DNA from 3 places in the Enterobacter sp. I4 genome. Region 3 is predicted to be linked to each of the others. Evidence: predicted binding sites of a transcription regulator. Region 3 holds the regulator's gene; each other region holds the start of a gene.
The links. The regulator PurR, encoded in region 3, represses purine synthesis genes. The targets are predictions, from matches to a motif close to CANGCAAACGTTTGCNTG.

Region 1: a site for PurR is predicted at 2,426-2,443, ahead of glyA (serine hydroxymethyltransferase). Genes of this name have one in related genera too.
Region 2: a site for PurR is predicted at 1,989-2,006, ahead of gltS (sodium/glutamate symporter). Genes of this name have one in related genera too.

The regions. Positions count from the first base shown of each region.
Region 1 is NZ_JALBUO010000001.1:1,023,352-1,027,426, reverse strand. It holds gene MOQ06_RS04905 (3-phenylpropionate MFS transporter) at 1-406, opposite strand, end outside; gene MOQ06_RS04900 (DoxX family protein) at 579-1,001, shown strand; gene glyA (serine hydroxymethyltransferase) at 1,056-2,309, opposite strand; gene hmpA (NO-inducible flavohemoprotein) at 2,613-3,803, shown strand; gene glnB (nitrogen regulatory protein P-II) at 3,877-4,075, opposite strand, start outside.
Region 2 is NZ_JALBUO010000002.1:1,320,797-1,324,871, forward strand. It holds gene MOQ06_RS18615 (AsmA family protein) at 1-426, opposite strand, end outside; gene xanP (xanthine/proton symporter XanP) at 546-1,937, opposite strand; gene gltS (sodium/glutamate symporter) at 2,163-3,365, shown strand; gene recG (ATP-dependent DNA helicase RecG) at 3,369-4,075, opposite strand, start outside.
Region 3 is NZ_JALBUO010000001.1:2,499,736-2,503,810, forward strand. It holds gene sodB (superoxide dismutase [Fe]) at 1-327, shown strand, start outside; gene MOQ06_RS11845 (MFS transporter) at 365-1,531, opposite strand; gene MOQ06_RS11850 (YnhF family membrane protein) at 1,692-1,781, opposite strand; gene purR (HTH-type transcriptional repressor PurR) at 2,079-3,104, shown strand; gene punR (DNA-binding transcriptional activator PunR) at 3,122-4,033, opposite strand.

The DNA.
Region 1 (4,075 bases), 1.5 Mb from region 3:
CCCACAGGCGCACGCGGCCATAGTCCATAGTGATCTGCTTTTGCCAGGTGTTCGCCAGCGCATCCGTCAGGGGAACCAGCGGGGAGAAGAACAGGTTAAAGCCAACCATCACCACCATCAGCCAGGCAAACTGGTGGCTGACCCAGAAACACGCCGCAAAGACCAGCGTCAGCAGGGCCAGAATACGCACGGCTTTAATCAACAGAGAGGGATCGCTGACGCGAGGCGCAATCAGCAGGCTACCGAGGAAACGTGCCACCAGCCCCGCGCCCAGCAGGATGCCGATAGTTTCTGGCGTAAGGCCGATTCCTTTGAGCCAGACGCTCCAGAAAGGCAGAAAAATACCGTAGCTAAAGAAATAGGTGAAATAGCTGAGCGCCAGCCAGCGCGTGGAATGCAAGACCATGAATCCCTCCCGAAATGGAGGCGATAGTCTCGCGTTTATCCGGCGCTTTAGCAAGCCGTTAGCGCGCTATAAATTAACGAAAAATTAACATCATCGCTAGCCGGACGGCGTATGGCGGGAGCGGTAAATCTGTATTACGTTTAAAGTACATCGCCTGAAGAGGTTGTTTACCATGAACAGCTTACGTTATTTCGATTTCGGCTCCTCCCGTTCTCTCCTGCTTTTGATTGCCCGTATTGCCATCGTCGTTCTGTTTATTATTTTCGGTTATCCAAAGCTGACGGGCTTTAGCGGCACCGTACAGTATATGGCCTCGCTTGGCGCCCCCATGCCCACGCTGGCGGCCATTATTGCCGTTGTGATGGAGGTTCCTGCCGCGTTCCTGATTGTGCTGGGCTTCTTTACCCGCCCACTCGCCGTACTGTTTGTGTTCTACACGCTGGGCACGGCGGTTATTGGTCACCATTACTGGGATATGACCGGGGATGCGGTTGTGCCAAACATGATCAATTTCTATAAAAACGTCAGCATAGCGGGGGCATTTATACTGCTGGCCATCGTGGGTCCGGGAGCACTCTCTCTCGACCGGCGTTAGCCCATAAAAAAAGGCCGCGGATGCGGCCTTTTTTATTTCTGCAAAGCAGAGGTATTACGCGTATACCGGGAAGCGCGCGCAGATATCCAGAACTTTACCTTTAACGCGCTCGATAACCGCATCGTCGTTGATGTTGTCCAGAACGTCGCACATCCAGCCCGCCAGCTCTTTCACTTCCGCTTCTTTAAAGCCGCGGCGCGTTACGGCCGGAGAACCGATACGGATACCGGAGGTCACGAACGGGCTCTTCGGATCGTTTGGCACGCTGTTTTTGTTCACGGTGATGTTGGCGCGGCCGAGGGCGGCGTCAGCTTCTTTACCGGTCAGGTTCTTATCAACCAGATCCAGCAGGAACAGGTGGTTTTCAGTACCGCCGGATACCACCTTGTAGCCACGGTTCAGGAACACTTCCACCATCGCTTTGGCGTTTTTGGCAACCTGCTGCTGGTAAACCTTAAACTCGGGCTCCATCGCTTCCTTCAGCGCTACCGCTTTCGCAGCAATAACGTGCATCAGCGGGCCGCCCTGTGCGCTTGGGAACACAGCGGAGTTCAGTTTCTTGTACAGCTCTTCGTCACCGCCTTTCGCCAGGATCAGGCCGCCGCGCGGGCCTGCCAGGGTTTTGTGGGTGGTGGTGGTCACAACGTGAGCGTGTGGAACCGGGTTAGGGTAAACGCCTGCGGCAATCAGACCGGCAACGTGCGCCATGTCAACAAACAGGTATGCGCCGATGCTGTCTGCGATTTCACGCATTTTAGCCCAGTCAACGATACCGGAGTATGCGGAGAAGCCGCCGATGATCATCTTCGGCTTGTGCTCTTTGGCCTGCTTCGCCATGTCTTCGTAGTCAATTTTACCGGACTCATCAATACCGTAAGGAATGATGTTGTACAGTTTGCCGGAGAAGTTAACCGGGGAGCCGTGAGTCAGGTGGCCGCCCTGTGCCAGGTTCATACCCAGAACGGTATCGCCCGGCTGCAGCAGCGCGGTGTATACAGCGAAGTTAGCCTGGGAGCCAGAGTGCGGCTGGACGTTAGCGTAGTCAGCGCCAAAGAGTGCTTTCGCACGGTCAATGGCCAGCTGCTCAACGATATCAACGTATTCGCAACCGCCGTAGTAGCGCTTGCCCGGATAACCTTCAGCATATTTGTTGGTCAGCTGAGAACCCTGCGCCTGCATCACGCGCGGGCTGGTGTAGTTTTCGGAGGCGATCAGTTCGATGTGCTCTTCCTGACGTACTTTTTCCTGCTCCATAGCCTGCCACAGTTCGGCATCATAATCGGCAATGTTCATTTCACGCTTTAACATCCGCATCTCCTGACTCAGCTAACAAGTAAATTTTGGCCTGAAAAGGCAGTCCTGTTGGACAACGGGCAACAGTATAACTGAATCGTTCTGTGATAACAGGTCTTGACAAACGATTTTACGCAAACGTTTTCCTTCGCGCCACGCAAGGGTTTGAGGAATAAAGCGTGCGCTGCGTTGAACGGATTTCTTTTCAGGTTTGTGATGCATATTTTTCACGATGCAAAGAACCATTTACATTGCAGGGTTATTTTTATAAGATGTATATAAAATACATCATTAAAGTAACATCAGAAGGAAGCTGCTATGCTCGACGCCCAAACCATCGCTACCGTGAAGGCCACTATTCCACTGCTCGTTGAAACGGGTCCTAAGCTGACCGCCCATTTTTACGATCGCATGTTTACGCATAACCCGGAGCTCAAAGAGATTTTCAACATGAGCAACCAGCGTAACGGCGATCAGCGTGAAGCGCTGTTCAACGCCATTGCCGCCTATGCCAGCAACATCGACAACCTGCCCGCCCTGCTGCCCGCGGTGGAAAAAATCGCGCAGAAGCACACCAGCTTCCAGATCAAACCAGACCAGTACAACATCGTCGGTAGCCACCTGCTCGCCACGCTGGACGAAATGTTCAGCCCGGGCCAGGAGGTGCTTGACGCCTGGGGTAAAGCCTACGGCGTGCTGGCAAACGTCTTCATCAACCGTGAAGCGCAAATCTACAGCGAAAACGCCAGCAAGAACGGCGGCTGGGAAGGCACGCGCGCGTTCCGTATCGTAGAGAAAACGCCGCGCAGCGCGCTTATCACCAGCTTTGAGCTTGAGCCGGTTGACGGTCAGCCGGTTGCCGATTATCAGCCCGGCCAGTACGTGGGCGTGTGGCTGAAGCCGGAAGGTTTCCCGCACCAGGAGATCCGCCAGTACTCCCTGACCCGTAAGCCAAACGGCAAAGGCTATCGCATTGCGGTGAAACGCGAGGACGGTGGCCAGGTCTCAAGCTGGCTGCATAACGTCGCCCGCGTGGGTGATATCGTCCATCTGGCTGCGCCGGCAGGCGACTTCTTTATGGCGGTTGAGGCCACTACCCCGGTGACGCTGATCTCCGCAGGCGTTGGTCAAACCCCGATGCTGGCAATGCTGGATACGCTGGCAAAATCAAACCACAGCGCGCAGGTAAACTGGTTCCACGCGGCAGAGAACGGCGACGTTCACGCCTTTGCGGATGAAGTGAAAGCGCTGGCGGCGGGTCTGCCCCACTTTACCGCCCATACCTGGTATCGTCTGCCGACCGAAGCTGACCGCGCGGCGGCACGTTTTGACAGCGAAGGCCTGATGAATTTAGGCGAGCATGAAGGGGCGTTCAGCGCGCCGGAAATGCAGTTCTACGTTTGTGGTCCGGTGGCGTTTATGCAGTATGCCGCGAAGCAGCTGGTTGAGCTGGGCGTAAATAAAGACAACATTCATTACGAATGTTTTGGCCCGCATAAGGTGCTGTAACGCAAAAAGCCCCTCTTTCGAGGGGCTTTTTTTGTCGGGCGTCGGCGCGCCACGCCCGACCAGGAAGCTCTGCTTAAATCGCCGCGTCGTCTTCTTCGCCGGTACGGATGCGGATCACGCGCGCCACGTCAAAGACGAAGATTTTCCCGTCGCCAATTTTACCGGTCTGCGCCGTGCGGATAATGGTGTCCACACAGGTATCGACGATATCATCGCTCACCACGATCTCGATTTTCACTTTCGGCAGGAAGTCCACCATGTACTCTGCGCCA
Region 2 (4,075 bases), on a different contig from region 3:
CGCACTCAGATCCCACGCCGTATTCGGGCTGTTAAAGGCCATGTTGTTGAGCTGCAGACGGTCGGCCTGGAACGGCAGCGGTGCAGTCTGCGGCGATAAATTCAGCGTGCCATCAGACAGGGTGATGGTGTCCATATGCAGCGGGTCGGTGATTTGACGGCTGCTTAAGCCAATGTCCACCGTTTTGGCGACCAGCGTGGCCGGTTGGCCATCGCGTCCGAAGGTGACGTTTTCCAGAAGGATGTGGGAAGGGGATGAAAACCGGTGATCCATCTGGTCGAAGCTGAGCTCGTAATCGGTATTCACCGTGATCCAGCTACTAGCCTGCGACGCGCCCCAGCGGGTCTGGAGCAGAAAATAGAAGGCGAGCACTACAATAAGCAGGGCTACCAGAAGATAGATGAGCAGCTTTCCAATAAATTTCATGGTCTTCCCTCCCGCGAAACGCATATAGAGGAGTTATGCACGATTTATGCGCAATGCTCAAGGCGGGAATGGTGTAAAGAGATGTCACGGCAGGCATTGACAGCCTGCCGTGAGGAGGATCAGTTCTTTTCAGGCGGGAATACGAGGTTCAGCACGATAGCCGTGATGCCGCCCGCGGCAATGCCGGAGGAGAGCAGGTTCTTCACCCAGTCCGGGGCAAACTGCAGAATCATTGGCTGCTGGGACACGCCAAGACCCACGGCGAGAGACAGCGCGATAATCATGATTGCGCGGCGGTTCAGCGGCTCGCGTGAAACGATACGCACGCCGGAGGCGGCGATGGTGCCAAACATGACCAGCGTCGCGCCACCCAGGACCGGCTCAGGGATGTGCTGCACGAATCCGCTCACCGCCGGGAACAGGCCGAGAACGACCAGCATCAGCGCCACCACGAAGCCAACGTAGCGGCTGGCGACGCCGGTCAGCTGGATCACGCCGTTGTTCTGGCCGAAGCAGGAGTTCGGGAAGGTGTTGAACACCGCAGAGACGAAGGAGTTCAGGCCGTTTGCCAGCACGCCGCCTTTCAGGCGTTTCATATACAGCGGGCCAGACACCGGCTGCTCGGAAACGTCGGAGGTGGCAGTGATATCGCCAATGGTCTCCAGCGAGGTGATCATAAAGACCAGCATCAGCGGCAGCAGCAGGCTCCAGTCAATGCCCAGGCCGTAATAGAGCGGGGTAGGGACGGTTATCAGCGCCGCGTTCGCTGGCGCGGTGTTTTCAGGCAACATACCCAGCGCCCATGCGAGCAGGTAACCGGCCGCCATGGCGATCACCAGCGACGCAACGCGCAGGTAAGGGTTACGCTGGCGGTTAAGCAGAATAATGATCGCCAGCACGACGCCAGCCAGCAGCAGGTTTTTCGGGGCGCCAAAGGTATGGTCGCTCATTGCCGCGTAGCCGCCTCCGATGGAGGTCAGGCCCACCTGAATCAGCGACAGGCCGATAATCATCACCACCACGCCGGAGACCAGCGGGGTGATCACGCGGCGCGCCAGGTGCAGCACGCGGGAAATAATCATCTCTGTGCAGCTTGCCAGCATCAGGGTGCCGAACAGCGCTGCCATCATCGTCGGGACATCTGCGCCGCCGGTTTTCAGTGCCGTACCGCCCATGATCAGCGGCGCCACGAAGTTGAAGCTGGTGCCCTGAATCGACAATAAACCCGAACCCACCGGACCCCATGCTTTAATTTGAATAATGGAGGCCACGCCGGAAGCGAACAGAGACATACTGATGATATGTTGCGTATCCTGTGCCGGTAATCCCAGCGCCTGACAAATCAGCAGAGCAGGCGTGATGACCGCAACGAACATCGCCAGCAGGTGCTGGCAGGCGGCAAACAGGGTTTGTGGCAGCGGGGGACGATCTTCAAGGCGGTAAATCAGTTCGCTGTTTTGCTTCTGCGCAATCGGTTGCGCATCAGAAGACTCCAGAGTATTAACAGACATCGGCGGCAATCCCACGGTGGAAAAGCGGGCATTTTATCTGACCACCTGGTAAAAGCAAACGATTGCCAGCAAAAAAAAGAGAGAAAATCTGCCGGTGTGAGCAGGTTTTCTACAACGCAGAGGGAAAAAAAATTACACTTTTCGCGCCGGTGGCTCATGACGAGCATAACCCGGCCCAGGATAACGCCGCGTGTGTATGGAATACGCGCATAACAGGAGCCTCTTATGATTCATCTCGATACGTTGTCGACCCTTGTTGCCGCAACGCTGGTTCTTCTGCTTGGTCGCAAGCTGGTACACAGTGTTTCCTTTCTGAAAAAGTACACCATTCCTGAACCTGTCGCCGGCGGGTTGCTGGTGGCGCTGGCCCTGCTGGTGCTGAAAAAAAGCATGGGCTGGGAAATCGATTTTGACATGTCCCTCAAAGATCCGCTGATGCTGGCCTTCTTTGCCACTATCGGCCTCAACGCCAACCTGGCGAGCCTGCGCTCGGGCGGCAAGGTGCTGGGCGTGTTCCTGATTGTCGTGGTTGGGCTGCTGCTGATGCAAAACGCCATCGGCATCGGTATGGCGTCGTTGCTGGGGCTGGATCCGCTGATGGGTCTGCTGGCGGGCTCAATCACCCTGTCAGGCGGCCACGGCACGGGGGCGGCGTGGAGCAAGCTGTTTATCGAACGCTATGGCTTTGAAAACGCAACGGAAGTGGCGATGGCCTGCGCGACCTTTGGTCTGGTGCTTGGCGGCCTGATTGGCGGCCCGGTAGCGCGTTACCTGGTGAAGCACTCCACCACGCCGGAAGGCAGACCGGATGATGAAATGGTGCCAACGGCGTTCGAAAAACCGGACGTTGGCCGCAGCATCACCTCGCTGGTGATGATTGAAACCATCGCCATGATTGCGATCTGCCTCACCGTGGGCAAAATCGTTGCGCAATGGCTGGCGGGAACGGCCTTCGAGTTGCCAACGTTCGTTTGCGTGCTGTTTATCGGGGTGATCCTGAGCAACGGTCTGGCGCAGATGGGCTTCTACCGCGTCTTTGAACGCGCGGTGTCCGTGCTGGGTAACGTCAGTCTGTCGCTGTTCCTGGCGATGGCGCTGATGAGCCTCAAGCTGTGGGAGCTGGCGTCGCTGGCGCTGCCGATGGTGGCGATTCTGGCGGTTCAGGCCGTGTTTATGGCGCTGTATGCCATCTTTGTCACCTGGCGCATGATGGGCAAAAACTATGATGCGGCGGTACTGGCAGCGGGTCACTGTGGGTTTGGGCTGGGGGCAACGCCTACGGCCATCGCCAACATGCAGGCGATCACTGAACGATTCGGCCCGTCACACATGGCGTTTCTGGTGGTCCCGATGGTTGGCGCGTTCTTCATTGATATCGTCAACGCGCTGGTCATTAAGCTGTACCTGATGCTGCCGATGTTTGGCTGATCGTCAGGCGTTGGAATACCGTTCGGTTTCCGGCATCCAGCGCTCGATTAACGCTGCCGCCTGTTCGGGGTAGCGTTCATGAATATAGCGCGCCAGGCGCTGAACCTCGGGGATCATGGCCTGATCGCGCAGCAAATCTGCCACTTTAAACTCGGCATTACCCGTCTGACGCGTGCCCAGCAGTTCGCCCGGGCCGCGGATCTCCAGATCTTTTTGCGCAATCACGAAGCCGTCGTTGCTGTCGCGTAATACCTGCAAACGCATCTGCGCGGTTTTCGACAGCGGTGCTTTGTAGAGCAGGACGCAGTGGGAGGCGATCGCGCCACGCCCCACGCGGCCCCGCAGCTGGTGGAGCTGCGCCAGGCCCAGACGCTCCGGGTTCTCGATAATCATCAGGCTGGAGTTTGGCACGTCCACACCTACCTCGATGACCGTTGTCGCAACAAGTAAATGCAGCTCGCCCTGCTTGAACGACTGCATTACCGCCTGTTTCTCGGCGGGCTTCATGCGGCCGTGAACAAGACCGACGTTCAGCTCCGGCAGGGCGAGCTTTAGCTCTTCCCACGTGGCTTCGGCAGCCTGCGCTTCCAGAAGCTCAGACTCTTCAATCAGGGTGCAGACCCAGTACGCCTGACGGCCTTCCTGGGTGCAGGCGTTGCGCACCCGGTCAATGATGTCGCTGCGGCGCGTGCCCGGTATGGCGACCGTGG
Region 3 (4,075 bases):
GGCGGAGAGCCAGCCGGCGAGCTGGCCGAAGCCATTAACGCCGCATTCGGCAGCTTCGCCGAGTTCAAGGCGAAGTTTACCGACGCCGCGGTTAAAAACTTCGGCTCCGGCTGGACCTGGCTGGTGAAGGAGGCCGATGGAAAACTGGCTATCGTTTCCACCTCAAATGCAGGCACCCCGCTCACCACCAGCGCAACGCCGCTGATGACCGTGGACGTGTGGGAACACGCTTACTACATCGATTACCGTAACGCGCGTCCTAACTACCTGGAGCACTTCTGGGCACTGGTTAACTGGGAGTTTGTTGCGAAGAACTTCGCCGCGTAAGAGACACGCAGAAGGGGAGACCCTTCTGCGTTTTTGTTTATTCAGCGGTGCACGCTGCTTCAGGCTGTTTGCGACCGGACATCAGCACCAGCAGCAGGCCGAGTGCGGCAATGATTGCGCCCATCACCGGAACGAAGCTGTAGCCCAGCCCCCCGGAAATGACCGCCCCGCCGGCAGCCGCGCCCAGCGCATTGCCGAGGTTAAACGCACCGATATTGACCGAAGAAGAGAGCCCAGGAGCCTCGTGCGCGACGCGCATTACGCGCATCTGCAGCGGCGGTACCACGGCAAAAGTCGCTGCGCCCCACACCACCATGGCAATTGCGGCACCCACTTCGTTACGCGCCAGCCACGGGATCGCAATCATGATCGCAATCAGCAGGGTTAAGAAACCCTTCAGCGTCCCGCTGACGGAGCGGTCCGCCAGCTTCCCGCCAAGATAGTTACCGATGGAGAAGCCCACGCCAATCAGCACCAGCATCGCGGTAATAAATACCGGCGTCGCGTGGGTGATATCGTGCAGCACCGGGGAGATATAGGTGTAGAGCGTAAACATCGCCCCTGCTCCCAGCACCGTGGTGAGCAGCGCAGAAAGCACCTGAGGACGCATCAGCACAGCCAGCTCTTTACGCACTTCCGGACGCTCACCGGCGCTCCCTTTCGGCAGAGAGAAGAACAGCGCCACCATCGCAATTACGCCGAGCGCCGCGGTTGCGAGGAAAGACATACGCCAGCCGATCGTCTCACCCAGCCAGGTGGCTGCGGGCACGCCGCCGATATTGGCGATGGTCAGCCCCATAAACATAGTGGCCACCGCGCTGGCCTGCTTATGTTTTGGCACCACGCTGGCGGCCACAACCGATCCCAGCCCGAAGAACGCGCCGTGGTTAAGGCTGGTCAAAATGCGTGAGAGCATCAGGGTGGTGTAATCCGGTGAAATCGCGGAAAGCACGTTCCCCAGGGTGAAAATCGCCATCAGGAAAATCAGCGCATTGCGGCGCGCGCGGTGCGAAAGCAGCAGCGTCATCAGCGGCGCCCCTACCATCACGCCAACCGCGTAGGCGCTGATTAACATACCGGCCGCAGGGATTGAGACGTCCACGCCCCGGGCTATAACAGGCAATAACCCCATTGGGGAAAACTCAGTGGTGCCAATCCCAAAAGCGCCAATCGCCAGGGCCAGCAGTGGAAAATTGATTTTCATGAATGAACTCCGGAAACCGTGCCATAACGCGACACAGAATTAAGAAGTCAAAAGCATGACATCAATCACAAAAAATGAGAAGTTAACATTTTGGCAAAAGATTTTTGCCGGAGGGGTAACAATCGCACAAAGCGAGGGAGAAAGCTCTCCCCCGTCTGAATCAGTGCAGCGCAGCGGTTAAACCACCCGCAACGATAAGAGCAAGAACAACAATGGTGGTAAACAGCGAAAACTTAAGATCGGTACTCATCAATTTTTCTCCTTTTATTCACCCTACGAAAAGTGAGCCTGCTCATTTTTACACAGTTCAGGTCAAAAATCTTCCAGGATTTAAGCGGATATCCACTTTACCTCTTCCCCTTTTCATCAAGATAGGACAAAATTCCACGCTAAATTTATTAGCGTACCGGCCATTGACCCCCTCCTGACGTCCTGTGTCGTTTTCCCGGCGTGTCGCAACTCAAGATTGCGTAATAAGGGTGAGAGAAGGCAAACGTTTACCTTCAAGTTTTTCAGGAGCTTAGGATATGGTCTGGAGTGACATTTAATGGCAACAATTAAAGACGTAGCAAAACGCGCAAACGTTTCCACTACAACCGTATCACATGTTATTAACAAAACGCGTTTCGTCGCAGAAGAGACGCGTAATGCCGTGTGGGCAGCGATCAAAGAACTGCACTACTCGCCGAGTGCCGTTGCGCGCAGCCTGAAGGTTAATCACACGAAATCGATTGGCCTGCTGGCTACCAGCAGTGAAGCGGCCTACTTTGCTGAAATCATCGAAGCCGTTGAGAAAAACTGCTTCCAGAAAGGCTACACCCTGATTCTGGGCAACGCGTGGAACAACATTGAGAAACAGCGCGCTTACCTGTCGATGATGGCGCAAAAGCGCGTGGACGGCCTGCTGGTGATGTGTTCTGAATACCCTGAGTCGGTCCTTTCCATGCTGGAAGAGTATCGCCACATTCCAATGGTGGTGATGGACTGGGGCGAAGCGCGCGCCGATTTCACCGATTCGGTGATTGATAACGCCTTCGAAGGCGGTTACATGGCGGGTCGTTACCTGGTGGAACGCGGTCACCGCGAAATTGGCGTGATCCCGGGCCCGCTGGAGCGCAACACCGGCGCTGGCCGCCTGGCCGGTTTTATGAAGGCGATGGAAGAAGCGATGATCGTCGTGCCGGAAAACTGGATCGTGCAGGGCGACTTCGAGCCGGAGTCCGGCTACCGCGCCATGCAGCAGATCGTTTCCCAGCAGCATCGCCCTACCGCGGTGTTCTGCGGCGGCGACATCATGGCGATGGGCGCGCTCTGTGCGGCGGACGAGCTGGGCCTGCGCGTGCCGCAGGACATTTCGGTGATCGGCTATGATAACGTGCGCAACGCCCGCTTCTTCACCCCGGCGCTGACCACCATTCACCAGCCGAAAGACTCTCTGGGTGAAACGGCCTTCAATATGCTGATGGACAGGATCGTCAACAAGCGTGAACAGTCCCAGTCCATTGAAGTCCACCCGCGCCTGATTGAACGCCGCTCCGTTGCGGACGGCCCGTTCCGCGACTACCGTCGTTAATCATTTCTCGGGGCCAGCTACGCTGGTCCCCGTAACCACTCCCGGTTCAGCGTTTCGCTGTCTCCCAGATAATCCAGCAGCCAGGCCATCGCGGGCGATACGTCATTTTGCTGCCAGGTCAGACAGCAGGCTGCGTCCGGGAAGGGATTTTCCAGCGTCAGGGCCACCCACTCCCCCGTGTCGATGCGCGGACGCGCAACGTGTACCGGCACCATCCCAACGCACAGCCCCGCGCTCAGGCAGGTGGCTGACGACTCCCAGTCCGGCGCGACTACCCGGCGCTGATTGTCCAGCAGCCAGGTAATGCGCTTGGGCAGCGAACGGGAGGTATCCTCCAGCACCAGCGACGGCCAGTTGCGTAACGTGTCGTCACTCAGCGGCCCCTCCATCGCCGCCAGCGGGTGATCGCGCGCCACGACGCAAGTCCAGCTCAGCATGCCCATGTCGCGAAACGCATAGCGCCCGCCAACCGGGATGGCCTGCGTGGCGCCTATCGCCATCTCTGCCCGGCCGTCCGCCAGCGCATCCCAGACCCCGTTGAACACTTCCTGCGAAACGCGCAGCTCAACGTCGGAAAAATGGCGATAAAAATCGACGATCATCTGCCGGGTACGCTCCGGCTTAACGATGTTATCCACCGCAATGGAAAGGTGTCCGCGCCAGCCGTTAGCGATCTGCTGGCACTGCTCGCGGGTGATCTGCATTTTTTTGATAACAGACCGCCCTTCTTTCAAAAACCACGCCCCGGCGGGCGTCAGTTCAACGTCGCGATGGCGCCGCTCGAACAGCGGGACCGCGAGCCACTCTTCCAGCTGCCGCACCGTATAGCTGATTGCCGAGGGAACGCGGTGCAGCTCCTGCGCGGCACCGGTAAAGCTGCCGTTACGGGCCACGGCATCGACCACTTCAAGGGAATAATCTGACCACATTTTCTGCCTGCAAAATTTTTGAATGCACTCGCCAAATATTAG